DNA from 2 places in the Hydrogenovibrio crunogenus genome. Region 2 is predicted to be linked to the other one. Evidence: riboswitches for the same ligand, from Rfam matches in the RefSeq annotation. Region 2 holds a riboswitch; the other holds the start of a gene.
What was found. A riboswitch is a leader RNA that binds a small molecule or an ion and turns the genes downstream of it on or off. The one in region 2 is predicted to bind thiamine pyrophosphate.
Positions count from the first base shown of each region.

Region 1 (8,188 bases), 320 kb from region 2:
GCCATAAGGATCAGACCCTGCAATGCTCAACACGGTGGGCGTGTGGTTAGACATAAGACAACGCTCTTGTTTGATAGGCTTCATCAAATATGTGTATGAGATTTTTTACACTTTCCATCGCCGTACAGCCTGGCTGGTTGAGTCCATTTATCATGGCGATACCGTTCGCACCTGCTTGTATGACATTTTTAAGATTATGCCGCTGAATCCCCCCAATGGCAACCACTGGAACATCCAATGTTTCTACCCAGTGCTGCAGATTCTTTAAACCGATTGTTGGATAAGATAATTGTTTGCTCTGGGTTTCGAAAATGGGTCCGATCGCAAGGTAAGAGGGCTGTATTGTTAATGCCGAATCAATTTCTGCTGGGGTATGTGTGCTGACGCCCAATCGGATTCCCGCCTGATGGATTGCAGGTAGGTCGGCATCGAGCACATCTTCTTGTCCTAGGTGCACACCATAACTGTTGAGTTGGAGCGCCATTTTCCAGTAGTCATTGATGAACAGTCTGGCTTGATAGGACTTTGCAACAGTATCGGCTTGTATCAATTCCTGCTCCAGTCGCTGGCCGGCTAAATCTTTGATACGAATTTGTGCGGTAGTAATACCTGCCTCAAAAAGGCGTTTTAATTTATCGGCGCGATCGACCAACGGGTAAATGCCCAGTGGTTCTTCAGGAGAGTGACAGGATCGAAATTGCATGATAGTTCCTTAAAACGGCCAGGCCTGGTTAATTTTGGTGCCAAAAAGGTGTGCCAAGCACCGGGGTTGAAGGCGATGCCAAATCCCTTTCCTGCATGGTTCCAGCATCAAATGCATACACGCCCGCTTCAACAGCGGACTTGAATGCTTTTCCCATATTCACAGGGTTGGGTGATAATGCCACGGCTGAATTCAGCAGAATACCGTCATAACCCATTTCCAGCGCTTGAACGGCGTGAGACGGTTTGCCAATGCCGGCATCGACGATGAGTGTTAATTCGGGAAATCGCTGTCGGATTGCGTTCAGGTTGTAAGGATTCATCAGCCCTTTGCCCGAACCGATTGGCGAGCCCCAAGGCATTAAAATATTACATCCTGCGTCTACTAAGCGTTGGGCTAAGACTAAGTCGTCTGTTGTGTAGGGAAAGACTTCAAAGCCTTCATTTACTAAAGTTTCAGTGGCTTTCAGTAATTCGAAAGGGTCCGGTTGCAGGTTGTACTGGTCGCCAATCACTTCCAATTTGATCCAGTTGGTTTCAAACACTTCACGTGCCATTTGAGCGGTGGTAATGGCTTCTTTGGCCGAATGACAACCTGCCGTATTGGGCAGAACATGGCAGTTTAAAGACTTGATCATGTTCCAAAACGTTTTTCCGGCTTGATCTCCTGCTGATTGCCGACGTAATGAGACAGTGACAATTTCAGCACCAGAGGCTTCAATCGCTCCTTGCATGGCTTGAGGAGAGGAGTAAAGGGCCGAGCCAATTAATAAACGGCTATTCAGAGTTTTTCCGCCCACCGTCCATGACATGGGAGACGATTTTTGAGAATGTTCAGACATCTGGTTCATTTAACCTCCTTGCATGGGTGCGACAATTTCGATGCGATCATCGGCTTGTACGCATGTGTTTTTATACTGACTGCGGGGGACGAAAGCTTCATTGATGGCAACTGCAAAATTGTGTTCCTGATAGCCCAAATGAATTAACAGATCGGTCAAAGACAACGAGGCCGGAATGGCCTTTATCTCATCATTGATCTGAACAGTAATGGTGGTCATGTGTCTTTCCTTGTAAGTAAGGCTAAGCCGCAGAATCAGACATGAAAGGGATTTCGTTTAAAGCTTGTTCAACCACGGCAGGGGCTAATAGATAGCCATGGCGATATAAGCCATTAATACGGGTGGTTTTATTTTCATGCAGGATTCGCGGTAAATTATCTTTTAATGCCGGGCGACAGTTAGTGAGCATTTTCACAATGCGCGCTTCTCCAAACCCGGAATGTACGCTGTAAACGGCTGAAAGCAACTCCAAACTGGAGCGCACAGACATGTCACTTTGATCTTCGCTTTCAATTTCAGTGGCGCCCACCACATAACGATGGTTGGGACGTGGCACAATGTAAATTCGATAACGCGGGTGCATTAAACGCACCGGTCGAGAAAGGGATACATCCGGTGCGTCGAGCCAAAAAACCTCCCCTCTGACACCACGAAGATCGGCAATATCGGGCTTAGCGCCCAAGCCTCGGGCATCAAAGACCCAATCGAAATCAACACAGGTTTCATTGGTTTCGATTTGACCGTCCGATACTCGGGACACAACTTGATGAGTTTTCCATTGAACAGAGGGGTGTTCCTGTAAGAAAAGCGTGCTTTTTTCCATGAACTGCTGCGCATTGACTTGCGCTTCCGTCGGCAGAAAAAATGCTTTTCTGTGCTGAGCGAGATCCGGTTCCAAAGCCGCAATTCCTGTTTGATCCAATGTCTCTATCGAGGCGGCAGCTGGAATTTTTGACTGTAATTGGGTAATAAAGTGCATTAACTCAGGCATGTCCGATCGATGAGCCGTGATTAAGCTGCCCTGTTTTTGAAACGCCTGCGGAATCTTTATCTGTGTCAACAGGTCAGGCCAAAGCTGAATGGATCGCAGGCCGGCATCAAATATGGCGGACTCGGCCGTTTCAAGTTCGGCAAAAGGCGCCAACATGCCTGCAGCCACCAACCCGGCCGCATTTTCAGACGCATACGAATCTTTTTCAAATAAGGTTACTTTGTGACCTGATTTGACTAAGTTCAACGCTAAAATACGACCGACAAGTCCTGCCCCGGCAATGCCGATGGTGTGTGTTGTCATAATCAACTCCTCGCGTTGCGACAATAAGCGCCGCAACGATCTGAATAATCGAGATTAAGAACCTGTTTTGGTGATATCTTCGACGTTAACGTATACTTCACTGCCTTGGTTTTTAAAGGTTTGAGACATTTCTTCCATCCCTTTATTAACGGCATCTTCAGTCGATAATCCTTGCTTGTCCGCATAGTCACGCACTTCCTGTGAGATTTTCATCGAACAGAATTTTGGACCACACATTGAACAGAAATGCGCCACTTTAGCCGAATCTCTCGGTAAGGTTTCATCATGGAATGCACGCGCCTTTTCAGGGTCTAGTCCTAGGTTGAACTGATCTTCCCAACGGAATTCAAAGCGGGCCTGACTGAGCGCATCGTCTCTTGATCGTGCACCTGGATGGCCTTTAGCAATGTCTGCCGCATGAGCAGCCAGTTTGTAGGTGATCAGCCCTTCTTTCACATCATCTCGGTTAGGCAAGCCAAGGTGTTCTTTGGGTGTCACATAACACAGCATGGCGGTTCCAAACCAACCGATCATGGCCGCGCCAATCCCTGAGGTGATATGGTCATAACCAGGGGCGATGTCCGTTGTTAAAGGGCCTAACGTGTAAAAAGGCGCTTCATGACAATATTCCAATTGTTTGTCCATGTTCTCTTTGATCATATGCATCGGTACATGCCCAGGCCCTTCAATGATGACTTGAACGTCATGTTTCCAGGCTATTTGAGTCAGCTCACCTAGGGTTTTGAGTTCAGAAATTTGTGCTTCGTCGTTGGCATCTGCGACAGATCCTGGACGAAGTCCGTCGCCTAATGAGAAAGACACGTCATATTGCTTTAAAATTTCACAGATATCTTCAAAGTGGGTGTATAAGAAGTTTTCCTTGTGGTGGGCAATACACCATTTCGCCATAATCGAGCCGCCTCGAGACACAATACCGGTGACGCGTTTCGCTGTCATCGGAACGTAGCGTAAAAGCACACCGGCATGGATGGTGAAGTAATCGACTCCTTGTTCCGCTTGTTCAATCAAGGTGTCTCGGAATATTTCCCAGGTTAGGTCTTCAGCAACCCCATTGACCTTTTCCAAAGCCTGATAAATCGGTACGGTGCCAATGGGCACAGGCGCATTGCGTAAAATCCAGTCACGAGTGGTGTGAATGTTTTGTCCAGTAGATAAGTCCATGACGGTATCGGCGCCCCAACGCGTAGCCCAAACCATTTTTTCAACTTCTTCGCCAATGGAAGATGTGGTGGCGGAATTTCCGATATTGGCATTTACTTTTACCAGAAAGTTGCGACCGATAATCATCGGCTCAGATTCCGGGTGATTGACGTTGGCTGGAATGACGGCACGGCCTTCGGCTACTTCTTTCCGAACAAATTCAGGGGTGATGTCTTCTAGTAAATTGGCGCCGAAATTTTCGCCTTTTAAGCGGGCTTCGCGTTCAGGGTCATTGAGATAACGACGGGTCATGTCGCGGCGTTGGTTTTCGCGGATAGCAATAAACTCCATTTCAGGTGTGACAATGCCTTGACGCGCATAGTGCAGTTGGGTCACGTTATGTCCAGGTTTTGCTTTTATTGGTTGACGCATTAAGCTTGAAGCGCCGGCAATGGCGGTTTCCATTTGCGTGCGGTTTTTATAACCATTGTCTTTTGGATCGATAATGCGGCCTTCGTAGGCTTCCACGTCGCCACGGTTGGCAATCCAATCTTTGCGGATTGCTGGAATGCCCTGCGCCACATCAATTTCTATATTTGGGTCGGTATAAGGGCCTGAAGTATCGTAAACGGTTACGATCTCATCGTTTGTTAAGGTAATGGCTCGCATCGGTACTTTGATTTCCGGGTGAATTTCACCAGAAATATAAGTTTTATGGGAAGCCGGTAACGGGTCACGGGTCAGGATGTCATTTGAAGCGGGGAGCGCATTTTTAAAAGTACTCATGTTTTTCTCACTTTTCGTTCGTTCAAAGGATGAAAAAAACAGCGTAAAAAGATGGGCAAAATCTTAGTCATTAAGATCATGCACTTGTCATACCGTTGAAAAGTAGAAAAAGGGACGTGATGATTGCTTTTAAAGTCCCTGTCTCTACTTGATGCGAAAGACTTTTACTAAAAAATCTTCTCGCTCAAAGGTATTTAAAAGCAATCTACAGAAAACAATCGGAGTGTGTTTCCTTAGAATCTTCTCTTCCCTACGCTGGCTTTAACCAGATCAAGTTCAACGGGCCCGACAGCCGGGAAATTGGTTTCCACTTAGTCGTCTCAGCACTTTGGTGTGCACCCCGAGAGATGGAAGATATTGTAACAGAAGCAAAACTAAAAACCGATTAAATAAAAAAGTTCAATTGAATCAATTGCTTGTATTCATTTGTAGTTTGCTTTGATAGATGGGTTTGATTTTGCAAAGCGCTTAGGGTTTAATCATATGAAACATTTTAGAAAGGAAAGACATGAACTGGGAAACGATGATCTTGAGCTCTTTGCATGCGATTGCCGCAGTGATTTGGGTTGGCGGAATGTTCTTTGCATATCGTGTTTTAAGGCCCGCAGCGGCTTCTTTAGAATCAAGAGAACGCCTTATTTTGTGGGAAAAAGTTTTTCGACGTTTTTTTGGCTGGGTTTGGTTTTTCATCTTCGTATTAGTGATTTCAGGGTATTGGGATTGGTTAACGCGTCTCGGGCCGATTGAACAGGCTCCGTTATATCTACAGTTGATGGAATGGATTGGCTGGGTGATGGTTGGTTTGTTTACATGGTTGTTTTTCTGGCCGTTTGCTAAATTCAAAATACGGATGGCACAGTATGAGTTTGCGGAAGCCGGGCATATAATGAATACGAGAATGCGACCAGTGATTGCCATTAATCTGATGCTGGGGGTCATTGCGGTGGTGATTGGTGCATCAGGGCCTTTTTGGCCGGTGATTCCGTTTTAAAAATAGCCAGGCCTGGCTCAATCAATCGCTTTCTAAGTCGTCAGGCCGCATAAATCTCATCAAATAAAGCCGTATATTGGTTTTCATCAATTTTTAAACGCACGCCTACATGGCGTTTGTCTTCTATCTTTAAACAATGCTTGACGGTGGCTTTAAACTGAAAAGCATGAAACCCTTTTTTGTATGAAATATCGAAGTGCACTTCAACTGTGTCGCCTCGCGTTACATCGGCTTGTGTGATAAAGCCAATACCATGTTTTGAAAAATCTGTCATGGTGGCAAAGATACTGGCATCGTTGATGACCATTACCACTGGGCGGTTAGCGGGAATGCGAATGTGTTGGCGTTTTTCATTTTTAACATGTGTGGTCACGGTGTTTCCTTAATCATTGTCTTGAGTGCTTTTAGTATCATCATAGTAATTCTTGACAAGAATTCACAAATCAAAAAATAAGCGCAGGGATAAAAAAACGTTATAACAAAGGGGATGATGAAAGTTAGCTGGTAAAAACCCTTTGATTTTACATGGATTTTTAAAGGTGTCGGTCGGTAGAAGGTTTGAACAAATGTCATTTGATGTGTTGATAGGGTTTTAAAGTCCGACAAAAAAGGTATAGTATTATTTTAATGAGAACTAATGCGTAACATGCTTAACTGCACAAATTAGCGCAATAAGGGGTTAAAAAGAATGTCGATTCGTCGTTATAAAGACTTTACGCCGGAAATCGAAAAAACGGCTTGGGTGGATTCTTCTGCTGTCGTCATTGGTCAATGTCAATTAGCAGAAGATGTCGGCGTTTGGCCAAATGCCACGCTAAGAGGGGATGTAAACGCGATTAAAATCGGTGCCCGCAGTAATATTCAGGATGGCACTGTTTGTCATACAACCCACGACTCTCCTATGACCAAGGGATCGCAGTGCATTGTGGGTGCGGATGTCACGATTGGTCACAATGTGGTGCTTCACGGCTGTGTGATTGAAGATGAATGTCTTATTGGGATGGGATCTGTCGTATTGGATAATGCTGTTGTGCAAAAGCATGTCTTGGTGGGGGCGAACAGTCTAGTGCCTGCTGGAAAAGTCCTGGAATCAGGCTATTTATATGTTGGGTCTCCTGTGAAGCAATTAAGACCGTTAACGGATGACGAGAAGGCCTTCTTTAAATATTCGGCTGAGCATTACGTTAAACTGAAAAACGATTTTCAACAATCGGTTGAAGAGATTTAAAACAGAATGCGATTGAAGAACGTGACTCAACTATTTAAAACGCCGAAGTGTCATTGGCAGGTTTATTTAAGCTATATGTTCGGTGCTTGGTTATTGGTTATTGGGTTGGCGAATATTCAGTTCTTTTTGGTTTATGAAAATTTTGCGCCCAAGCTTTTAATTGTGCCTAGTGTCGTAGGCTTGCTGGTTGGCTTCTTGGTTGCGAAATACCGAATCCTCCGAGATCGCATTGAAGCGAAACAAATGGAGTTCTCTTCCATTGTTGAAATGGCTGAAGAAGTATCTTATTTTCAAAATCTTGATCGAAGTTATCGTTTTATCTCTCCTTCTGTCTTAAAGCTAACGGGTTATGATGTTTCCACTTTTTACAGTATGCCAAACTTATTTTCGGACCTGGTATATGAAGATGACTTCCCAAAGTGGCTGGCGTATGAACGGAGCATTGCCGAAGGCCATTCACCTGACCCTATTGATGTCCGTTTAACCACCAAACATAAAGGGTTGATTTGGATCCGTCATGTGTCCCGCCCAATTTATGAAAAAGATAAATTGATTGCCGTCAGTTCCACCAATACCGACATTACCGATCAGGTCAGTCAAACGGAAGCCATGAAAGAATTGGCTTTAAAAGATGCGTTGACCGGTTTGCCTAACCGCCGAAATTTGAGCTATGAAGCACAAAGAATGCTCGATGCGACTTATCCGTTTGTGTTGATTATGATGGACTTGGACCGCTTTAAAACCATCAACGATTCTCTAGGGCACTCGGTCGGTGATTTGATGTTGCAGAAAATCAAAGATCGGTTTGAGCTGGTGTTGCCGCAAGGCGCGATGCTTTCAAGATTCGGTGGTGATGAATTTGTGTTTATCATTCCTGGAATCCGTGTGGAGCAGGATGTGGAACAAATGATTCGCGACTTTTTAAAAGTGGTGGAGCATCCGATGCATTTAAATGGGTTAAATCTGCATATCTCGGCCAGCTTTGGTTGGGTGTACGCACCGGAAGATGGTCAGGATGTTGAGAGTCTATTGCGATTTGCCGATGTAGCCATGCATATGGCAAAACAGCGCCAAGGCGTTTATTGTCTACGCTATTCGGGGCAAGTGGATCACTACCACCAACGTTTACTCGTGATTGAAAACCGGATACGCACGGCGGTGGAAGAGAAAAAAATTGTGCCTTT
Region 1 covers NZ_CP032096.1:159,185-167,372, forward strand. The annotation lists gene thiD (bifunctional hydroxymethylpyrimidine kinase/phosphomethylpyrimidine kinase) at 1-54, opposite strand, end outside; gene thiE (thiamine phosphate synthase) at 47-703, opposite strand; gene GHNINEIG_RS00670 (thiazole synthase) at 732-1,553, opposite strand; gene thiS (sulfur carrier protein ThiS) at 1,554-1,763, opposite strand; gene GHNINEIG_RS00680 (FAD-dependent oxidoreductase) at 1,786-2,838, opposite strand; gene thiC (phosphomethylpyrimidine synthase ThiC) at 2,893-4,785, opposite strand; TPP riboswitch at 5,016-5,138, opposite strand; gene GHNINEIG_RS00690 (CopD family protein) at 5,294-5,776, shown strand; gene GHNINEIG_RS00695 (PilZ domain-containing protein) at 5,817-6,149, opposite strand; gene GHNINEIG_RS00700 (gamma carbonic anhydrase family protein) at 6,465-7,004, shown strand; gene GHNINEIG_RS00705 (putative bifunctional diguanylate cyclase/phosphodiesterase) at 7,011-8,188, shown strand, end outside.
Region 1: linked by a shared signal. The riboswitch ahead of thiC (phosphomethylpyrimidine synthase ThiC) and the one ahead of GHNINEIG_RS10880 (TonB-dependent receptor) in region 2 are both predicted to bind thiamine pyrophosphate.

Region 2 (8,188 bases):
CGTCATTGAAATTGATGTCCCTGATTCTGAAATCGTTAACCGTATGGCAGGTCGTCGCGTCCACCCAGCATCTGGTCGTACTTATCACATCACTTATAACCCACCAAAAGTGGAAAATAAAGACAATGAAACTGGGGATGATCTGATTCAACGAGAAGATGATAAAGCCGAAGTGGTCTTGGATCGTTTAAAAGTCTACCATGAACAAACGGCCCCATTAATCGGCTATTACAAAACAGAAGCTGAGAAAAACGACCAATTGAAGTATATTCAAGTCGACGGAACGCAACCGATCGATACGGTTGAGAAATCGATTCTTTCCGCTTTAAAATAAAAAGCCTTTTTGCCATAGCGTGTTCACTCAGTGTTTAAACACGCTATGACGCCCCTGCCTATTTTCCCCGTTATTGTTGCTAAAATCGCAATAGTTTTTTGCTATTTCCTTGCTTTTTAAGAACACTTAAATTTTTTACACTAGTGATAATTTAATTGATATTCAAAAGGAAAGCGACATGGCAACGGTATTACGAATTGACAGCAGCGCGTTATCAAACGGGTCTCATTCGAAAGCATTGGCCGATTTTTTTCAAACCCAATGGTTAGAAAAACACCCGACCGATACGTTTCAAACACTTGATTTAAGCCAGACACCGCCACCGCATTTATCCGAAGCGACGATTGGCGCGATGTTTACCCCTGCTGAAAAGCGCTCTGATGAACAAACGCAACAACTGGCATTATCCACTGATTATATCGAACAGTTGAAAAACGCCGATGTCATTCTAATCAGCACCCCTATGTATAATTTTGGCATTCCATCAACTTTGAAAGCTTATTTAGACCACAGTTTACGCGTCGGTGAAACATTTGTTTACACGGACAAAGGCCCAAAAGGATTATTAGAAGGAAAAAAAGCGATTGTTGTAGCGGCATCAGGTGGAGATTACACAGAAGCGCCATTAGATGCGATGAACTTCGTGACACCTTATTTGAAGACCGCTTTGGGCTTTATCGGAATTAAAGACGTCACACTTGTCGAAGCGCCTGGAATGGCTGGCGATGAAGCTTCTATCAAGTCATCGATTGATAAGGCAAAGCAGGTTTTAGGTGATTGTATCTAAGTCAAGATTAACAGGGTGGCAAGCCCTAGGAAAGACATAAACCCAACCACATCGGTGACTGTCGTCAAAATCACTGCGCCAGATAAAGCAGGATCAATCTTCATTCGGCGCAACAATAAAGGAATGGCGATACCAGACACATTGGCTACGGTCATATTAATGACAATGGCCAGTGTAATCACCAGGCTCATCATCCAGTTATCAAACCAAAGTTGAGCCACACCACCAACAACGAGCGCCCAAACCAAGCCGTTTAACGCTCCGACCCATAACTCCTTATTAAATAACCACCATCGGTTATTCCCCCCAACTTGACCCATTGCCAAACCGCGGATAATTACGGTCAGGGTCTGACTTCCGGCAATGCCGCCCATACTCGCCACGACTGGCATCAGAACGGCCAACGCCACCACTTGAGATAACACCGCTTCAAATTGTCCGATCACATAGGCCGCTAAAAAAGCCGTCGCCAGGTTAATGCCTAACCAAATTCCTCGACTTTTGGCACTGGACAGAATCGGGGCAAAGAGTTCTTCATCATCACTGACACCGGACATGCTCAGCAAGGTGTTATCAGCATCTTCACGCGTAATCTCCATAATATGATCGATATTCAACTGTCCAACTAGAATGCCTTCTTGATTCACAACCGGAGCGAAACGCAGTTCTTTAGACCGTAGAATCACTGCGGCATCATGAACGTTCATTTCATCCAACAATGACACAGATTGATGCATGAATTCAGAGACTTCTGCTTCTTGGTTTTGTTTAACCAAATCAACCAGCCCTAAAGACCCCACCAAACGATTGTCTTTGTCCGTGACCATAAATTCCTGAGTCGTTTCGTCCAACAATCCCTTAATTCGAATATAGCGCTGCACCGTTTCCAAGGTAACATCTTGCTTGATATTTACCGTACTCGGATCCATATAACGACCGACCATATTATCGTCATAAGCGTGCAAGGCCTGAACTTGTTCGCGCGTGCTGTCATCCAAGTTGTCAATCACCGCCTCTTTGACTGACTCATGCACGGTATCCAGGATTTCGGCAATGTCTTGCGCGCCCAAGTCTTTTGTCAATTCAGAAACATCAGACAGAGCCATTTCAGACATTAATGCGCTTCGGACATCATCACCAACCTCAGCCAGCACTTCGCCTTTCAAGTCTTCGGGAACACATACCCAAATCTTTTCCCGGTCGCTTGCGGGAAAAGATTCTAATAACAAAGCAATTTCGGTATCGGGCAGATCAACAAAAAAATCACAAACGGCTGTTTGATCTTCCTGAGTTAATAAGGCTTGGAGCTGGACAAGTTTTTCTTCTGAGGAGAATGGCGTTTCTTCATTCACAGTCATAACGATCTCTTTTTCGGGTAAGTGAGCTCACCTCTGGCATTTTTATCATATTGAACCGACTATCAGGTTCTGAACTGCATCTTGATCATGAGGGAGATGTGCTTTATAACGGCCATTTTTCTAGGCCGCCCTCTTTATACCCTAATTACATCATAAACTAAAGGCATACCGCTCGGTTACACCACAAATAATTTGTGTTTTTTTACCTCCTTGACAAGAAATATCTTATAGTTAGAGTAGTAGGTAAGCGTCATTTAACTTGATTGAATTCCCTCAAGCATTTCAACAAGATGAACACCTCACTGAAACACAGAATTTAAAGAGAAATCCGTATGAAAATCGCTATCTTATCCCGTAATGCCAAACTTTACTCAACCCGTCGTTTAATTGAGGCGGCTGAAGAACGTGGTCATGAAGTTAGAGTCATTGACGCTTTACGCTGCTACATGAACATTTCGTCTAACCATCCACAGGTTCACTATAAAGGTGAAGTTCTGGACGGGTTTGATGCGATTATTCCAAGAATCGGCGCCTCCATTACATTCTACGGGACAGCGGTTTTAAGACAGTTTGAAATGATGGGCGTTTACCCATTGAATGAATCCGTAGCCATTTCTCGTTCTCGCGATAAGCTTCGAAGCTTGCAGCTATTATCTCGACGTGGTGTCGGCCTTCCGGTAACAGGGTTTGCCCATTCCCCTGATGATGTTAACGACTTACTGGAAACCGTTGGAGGCGCGCCTGTTGTGATTAAGTTACTTGAAGGCACACAAGGCGTGGGCGTGGTGTTAGCGGATACGCATTCAGCTGCCGAATCGGTTATCCAAGCTTTTAACGGGTTAAAAGCCAACATTCTGGTACAAGAATTCATTAAAGAGGCCCGAGGCGCGGACTTACGTTGTTTCGTCATTGGTGGCAAGGTTGTGGCTTCCATGAAGCGCCAAGCAAAAGATGGAGAGTTCCGTTCAAACCTACATCAAGGCGGATCAGCTTCGTTGGTTAGAATCACACCAGAAGAGCGTGCAACGGCGGTTAGGGCAGCCAAAATCATGGGACTGAATGTGTGTGGTGTCGATTTACTCCGCTCTAACCATGGTCCCGTGGTAATGGAAGTGAACTCTTCCCCCGGTATTGAGGGCATTGAAACGGCCACACAAAAAGATATTGCGAGTCAAATTATCGCGTTTATTGAAAAAAACGCTAAACCGCATAACACCAAAACCCGTGGTAAAGGCTAACCAATCGGAGTTTATTAGGAACGCACCTGATGAAAAAAATTGCAAACCGTCCAATTAAAATCGGGCCAGAAACCATTCACCCCGGTGAACGCAAGACCGTCGATTTACAAGTTGGCAAACTCTATACCCACGGCGAACTCAATATGCCGGTACAAGTCATTAATGGCAAACAAAAAGGGCCTACATTGTTTGTCAGCGCTGCGATTCACGGTGATGAATTGAATGGCGTCGAAATCATCCGACGTCTAATGAAAGTCAAATCCCTCAACCGTTTAAAAGGCACGTTAATCGCGGTGCCGATTGTGAATTTATATGGATTCATTAACCAGAGCCGCTACTTGCCTGATCGGCGCGACCTCAACCGCAGTTTTCCCGGCTCCTCAAAAGGCTCCTTGGCAGGTCGCATGGCGAATTTATTTTTAAAAGAAATTGTGGCGCAATGCTCACATGGCATTGATTTGCATACCGGCGCCATCAATCGTACCAACTTACCCCAAATTCGTGCCGACCTGGAAGACCCTCAAACCTTGGAAATGGCGACGGCGTTCGGTGCACCTTTAATGATGAATGCCGCACTTCGACCCGGCTCTTTAAGGGTTTCAGCCGTAAAGAAAGGCATTCCAATTCTGTTGTATGAAGCGGGTGAAGCTCTCAGATTTGATGAATTTGGTATTCGTGCTGGCGTGAACGGTATTTTGAACGTAATGAAATCTTTAGACATGATTGCAAAAGGGCGTTCTAAAAAAACACCGATAAAGCCTGTGATTGCTCGATCAAGTTACTGGATTCGTGCACCACACAGTGGTATTTTCCGCTCTTTGGTCAACGATGGTGATCGCGTTCAAAAAGATAAAACCTTATTAGGCGTGGTCTCCGACCCCTTTGGTGAGGAGGAGTTTGAAATTTTCGCCAATGCCAGTGGCATTGTCATTGGTCAAATGGTCATGCCATTAGTGAATGAAGGTGAGGCGTTATATCATATCGCCCAATTTGCCCGTACTGACTTAGCTGAGGAACGTGTTGGTTCGTTTGCCGAAGACATTCATGGAGATGACACGCTCCCCTACGATAATGACGATATTCCATCCATTTAAGACGTTTTACGACTCACGGAACCGCATTTCGGTTCTGTTAAAAATTTCTGATTGGGGTTGATCAAAAACTTGCCTTCCATCGCAGAACGCCCAATTAACATTGGATAAGAAAAATGACCTCGGTCTACAAGATTGACCGGTACAGTTGTCAATTGCCCCGCCAAACAAATTGGCAGCTCAACGACTTCCCTTGCTTGCGTCCCTTTTGTCTTCGTTTTGATGTGCACAATCCGGAGAACCGGCTTTTGGATCGCAATACCATCTTGTGTTCTGAATTGTACCCAGGCCTGGTTGTTTTTAGTAAACCGATGAATCGAAACCGCATGTAAAGAAGAGCTGTCCGCACCGGAATCCACTTTGGCTTTAAGCGTCAAATTGTATTCAGGAATCGCCACTTTCTCGACCCAACCGGTGACGATAGGAGAAGTATCCGCCATTGCATTGACAGCAAAAACGCTTAAAAAAAGCACAAAACTTAACACTTTCAAACGGGATACATGTTTTATTGCATTCTTTTTTTCAAAGCTTTGATTACCCATGGCATTTCCTTTCGAAAATAATAAAATGAATATCGTATTCACTTCTTTTTATTTTAATACAAACCGTCTCTATACAATCTTAAAAAATCCTTTATTTTTTCAATTAGTTAAAGTTGTTTTTGTGTCTGGAAGGTTTTTGCCTTATAATCCCGGCTCTTTATCGTATTTTGAATTATCGCCGAGGGGTGGCCATACGGCCTGAGATCCTAAATTGGGAACCCTTATAACCTGATCCAGTTAATACTGGCGTAGGAACAGGCTGCAACTCGACTTTGTTTTCTCCAAAGAACCGATTCCTGCCCTGTCCTTTTTGGTTAACTAAAAAGGAATGAATTATGACTCCTAAAACACCCTTTAAGCCTTTTGCTTATTCCATAGCCCCAACCTTATTATTGAGCTTATTGCATAGCCCACTTGCCTTATCAGATGATACCGTTGTATTGGCTCCGGTTAAAGTCGAGGCCGACCTAAGACAATCTCAAGCGGAAGATATGCCGGTAAGCATCACGGTGATGGATTCTACTGAACTACAAGATGCGGGCGCAACCCACACAGATGACGTTCTATTAAGCGCCCCGAACGTTAACGTTTCAAATCAGAATGCACGCGTCAAACACATTCAAGTACGCGGCATGGGCGAGCGAGACGAATATACCGGCGCACCAAATGCCAGTGTTGGGCTTGCTATTGATGACATCGATTTCAGTGGGCTGGGCGGCATTGGCAATTTATTTGACGTACAACAAGTTGAAATCTTACGCGGCCCTCAAAATACGCGTTATGGGCAAAGTGCCATTGGCGGACTGATTAACATTCAAAGCAACGATCCGACCCCTTATCGCGAAAGCCTCGTTGAAACCAGCATTGGGCAGTATGGCCATAAAGAACTTGGCGTCATGACAAGTGGTCCAGTGAGCGATAAGAAAGAGGCCACACAATACCGTATCGCGGTTTTTAAACACCAAAGTGATGGGTTTTATCAAAATGAGACCCTGAACCGCAAAGACACTAACGGTAAAGACGAGTTGACGTTGCGTGGTAAGTTGCGCATGTTCGCTACCGCGAACACCACGGTCGATTTAACATTACTACACGCCGATTTTAATGATGGCTATGACGCTTGGTCTCGCGACAATACCTTTACCACACGTTCTAACCAACCCGGAAACGACAACCAATTGTCGAATGCCGCTTCAATGAAAGTGACCTATGAAGGCAATACGGCTTACAACGTGATTTCCACAACCAGCCTCTCAAACACAGACGCACTTTATAATTACGATGGTGACTGGCTGGCCAAAGCGGAACAGTTTTATGAAAACCAAAAGCACCGTCGTCATATGTCACAAGACTTACGCTTCCAATCGAAAGAATCAGCGCGTATTTTTAATAACTCAACCGATTGGTTAATAGGGGCTTATGCTTCCAATATGGATGAAAGTAACTACTCTGATAACTATTACGCCGGTTCAACAGAGTTGATTGACAGTGACTTTAACCACCAAAAACTGGCCGTTTACTCACAGCTGGACCAACATGTGAGCTCAAAGCAAACAATGACTTATGGGCTACGTGTCGAACATAATCGACAAACCTTCAAACAAACGAAAAAAACCTATTCCGACCAAACCCTAACCGATGATTTTTCACCGGATGAAACGCTTTGGGGAGGGTCAATTCATTACAAATATCGTTACAACCCGAACCATATGGCTTTTGCCGGAGTTACACGAGGCTATAAAGCGGGCGGGTTCAATGCAGGTAGTGGTGCCAGTACCAACGTCACTTATGATGCTGAAACCTTATTAAATTATGAAGTTGGGTTAAAATCGAATTATCTGAATAACCGTTTGCAAACCGCCACCACGGTTTTTTATATGGACCGAAACAATCCACAATTTGACGGTTATTCGTACGACAGTGCCGGAGAGTGGATTTTCTATAAAGAAAATCTGGATGCGGCTCAAAACTATGGTCTGGAAACCTCGTTTGACTGGCAAGCGACTTATGCCTGGCAGCTGTTCGGTTCGTTAGGCTTACTCTTTACCGAAGTGGAAGGGACGCCAGCAAACAGCAACTTTACTATGTCTGGCAGAGATCAAGCGCATGCCCCGAACTATCAGTTCCACCTGGGTACACAATATCGCGCTGCCAACGGTTTTTTTGCCCGTACCGAAGTGCGAGGAATGGACAGTTACTATTTTGACAATGTCAACGATGGAAAAACGGGGGCGTATCAAATCATTAATGCCCGCATTGGATATGAAGCGAAAGACTGGGAAACCTATGTTTGGGGGAACAACTTAACCGATGAGCGTTATGCCACCCGAGGCTTCAAGTTTGACCATTATGACGGCGATGGCGTACAAGAATACATTCGTTTAGGCGATCCGCGTCAATTTGGCGCGACCTTGCGAATTCACTTCTAAACGATTCAAAAAATGGCCAGGCCTGGCCATTTTTAACGGCTATTAATAAAGGACTGCCTATGTTAGCGTCTATTGACATCAGTATGTACCCATTACAGGAACAATACTGTCAGCCCATTTTATACTTTATTGCTTCACTGGAAAGACATGAATCTATTCGTATCGAGAAAAATGCCATGAGCACACAAATCTTCGGTGATTATCGTATTTTAATGGCGGCTCTGACAGAGGATATCGAACAGGTTTTGCAACAAAATCCCAAAACCATTTTTGTTTTAAAGTTACTCGGGACAGATCGTTCAAAAGCGGACATTGAGCACTGTGGAAACGCCTAACCTTTTTGCTGACGTCTTGGCCTCTATCCTAGCGTTATCTGGCTGGGAAGCGCTTGCCACCCTTCTAGGCATTG
Region 2 covers NZ_CP032096.1:2,291,843-2,300,030, forward strand. The annotation lists gene adk (adenylate kinase) at 1-334, shown strand, start outside; gene GHNINEIG_RS10855 (FMN-dependent NADH-azoreductase) at 513-1,121, shown strand; gene mgtE (magnesium transporter) at 1,118-2,479, opposite strand; gene rimK (30S ribosomal protein S6--L-glutamate ligase) at 2,812-3,717, shown strand; gene GHNINEIG_RS10870 (succinylglutamate desuccinylase/aspartoacylase family protein) at 3,747-4,811, shown strand; gene GHNINEIG_RS10875 (ATP-dependent zinc protease family protein) at 4,808-5,350, opposite strand; TPP riboswitch at 5,522-5,623, shown strand; gene GHNINEIG_RS10880 (TonB-dependent receptor) at 5,686-7,779, shown strand; gene GHNINEIG_RS10885 (hypothetical protein) at 7,839-8,114, shown strand; gene pnuC (nicotinamide riboside transporter PnuC) at 8,101-8,188, shown strand, end outside.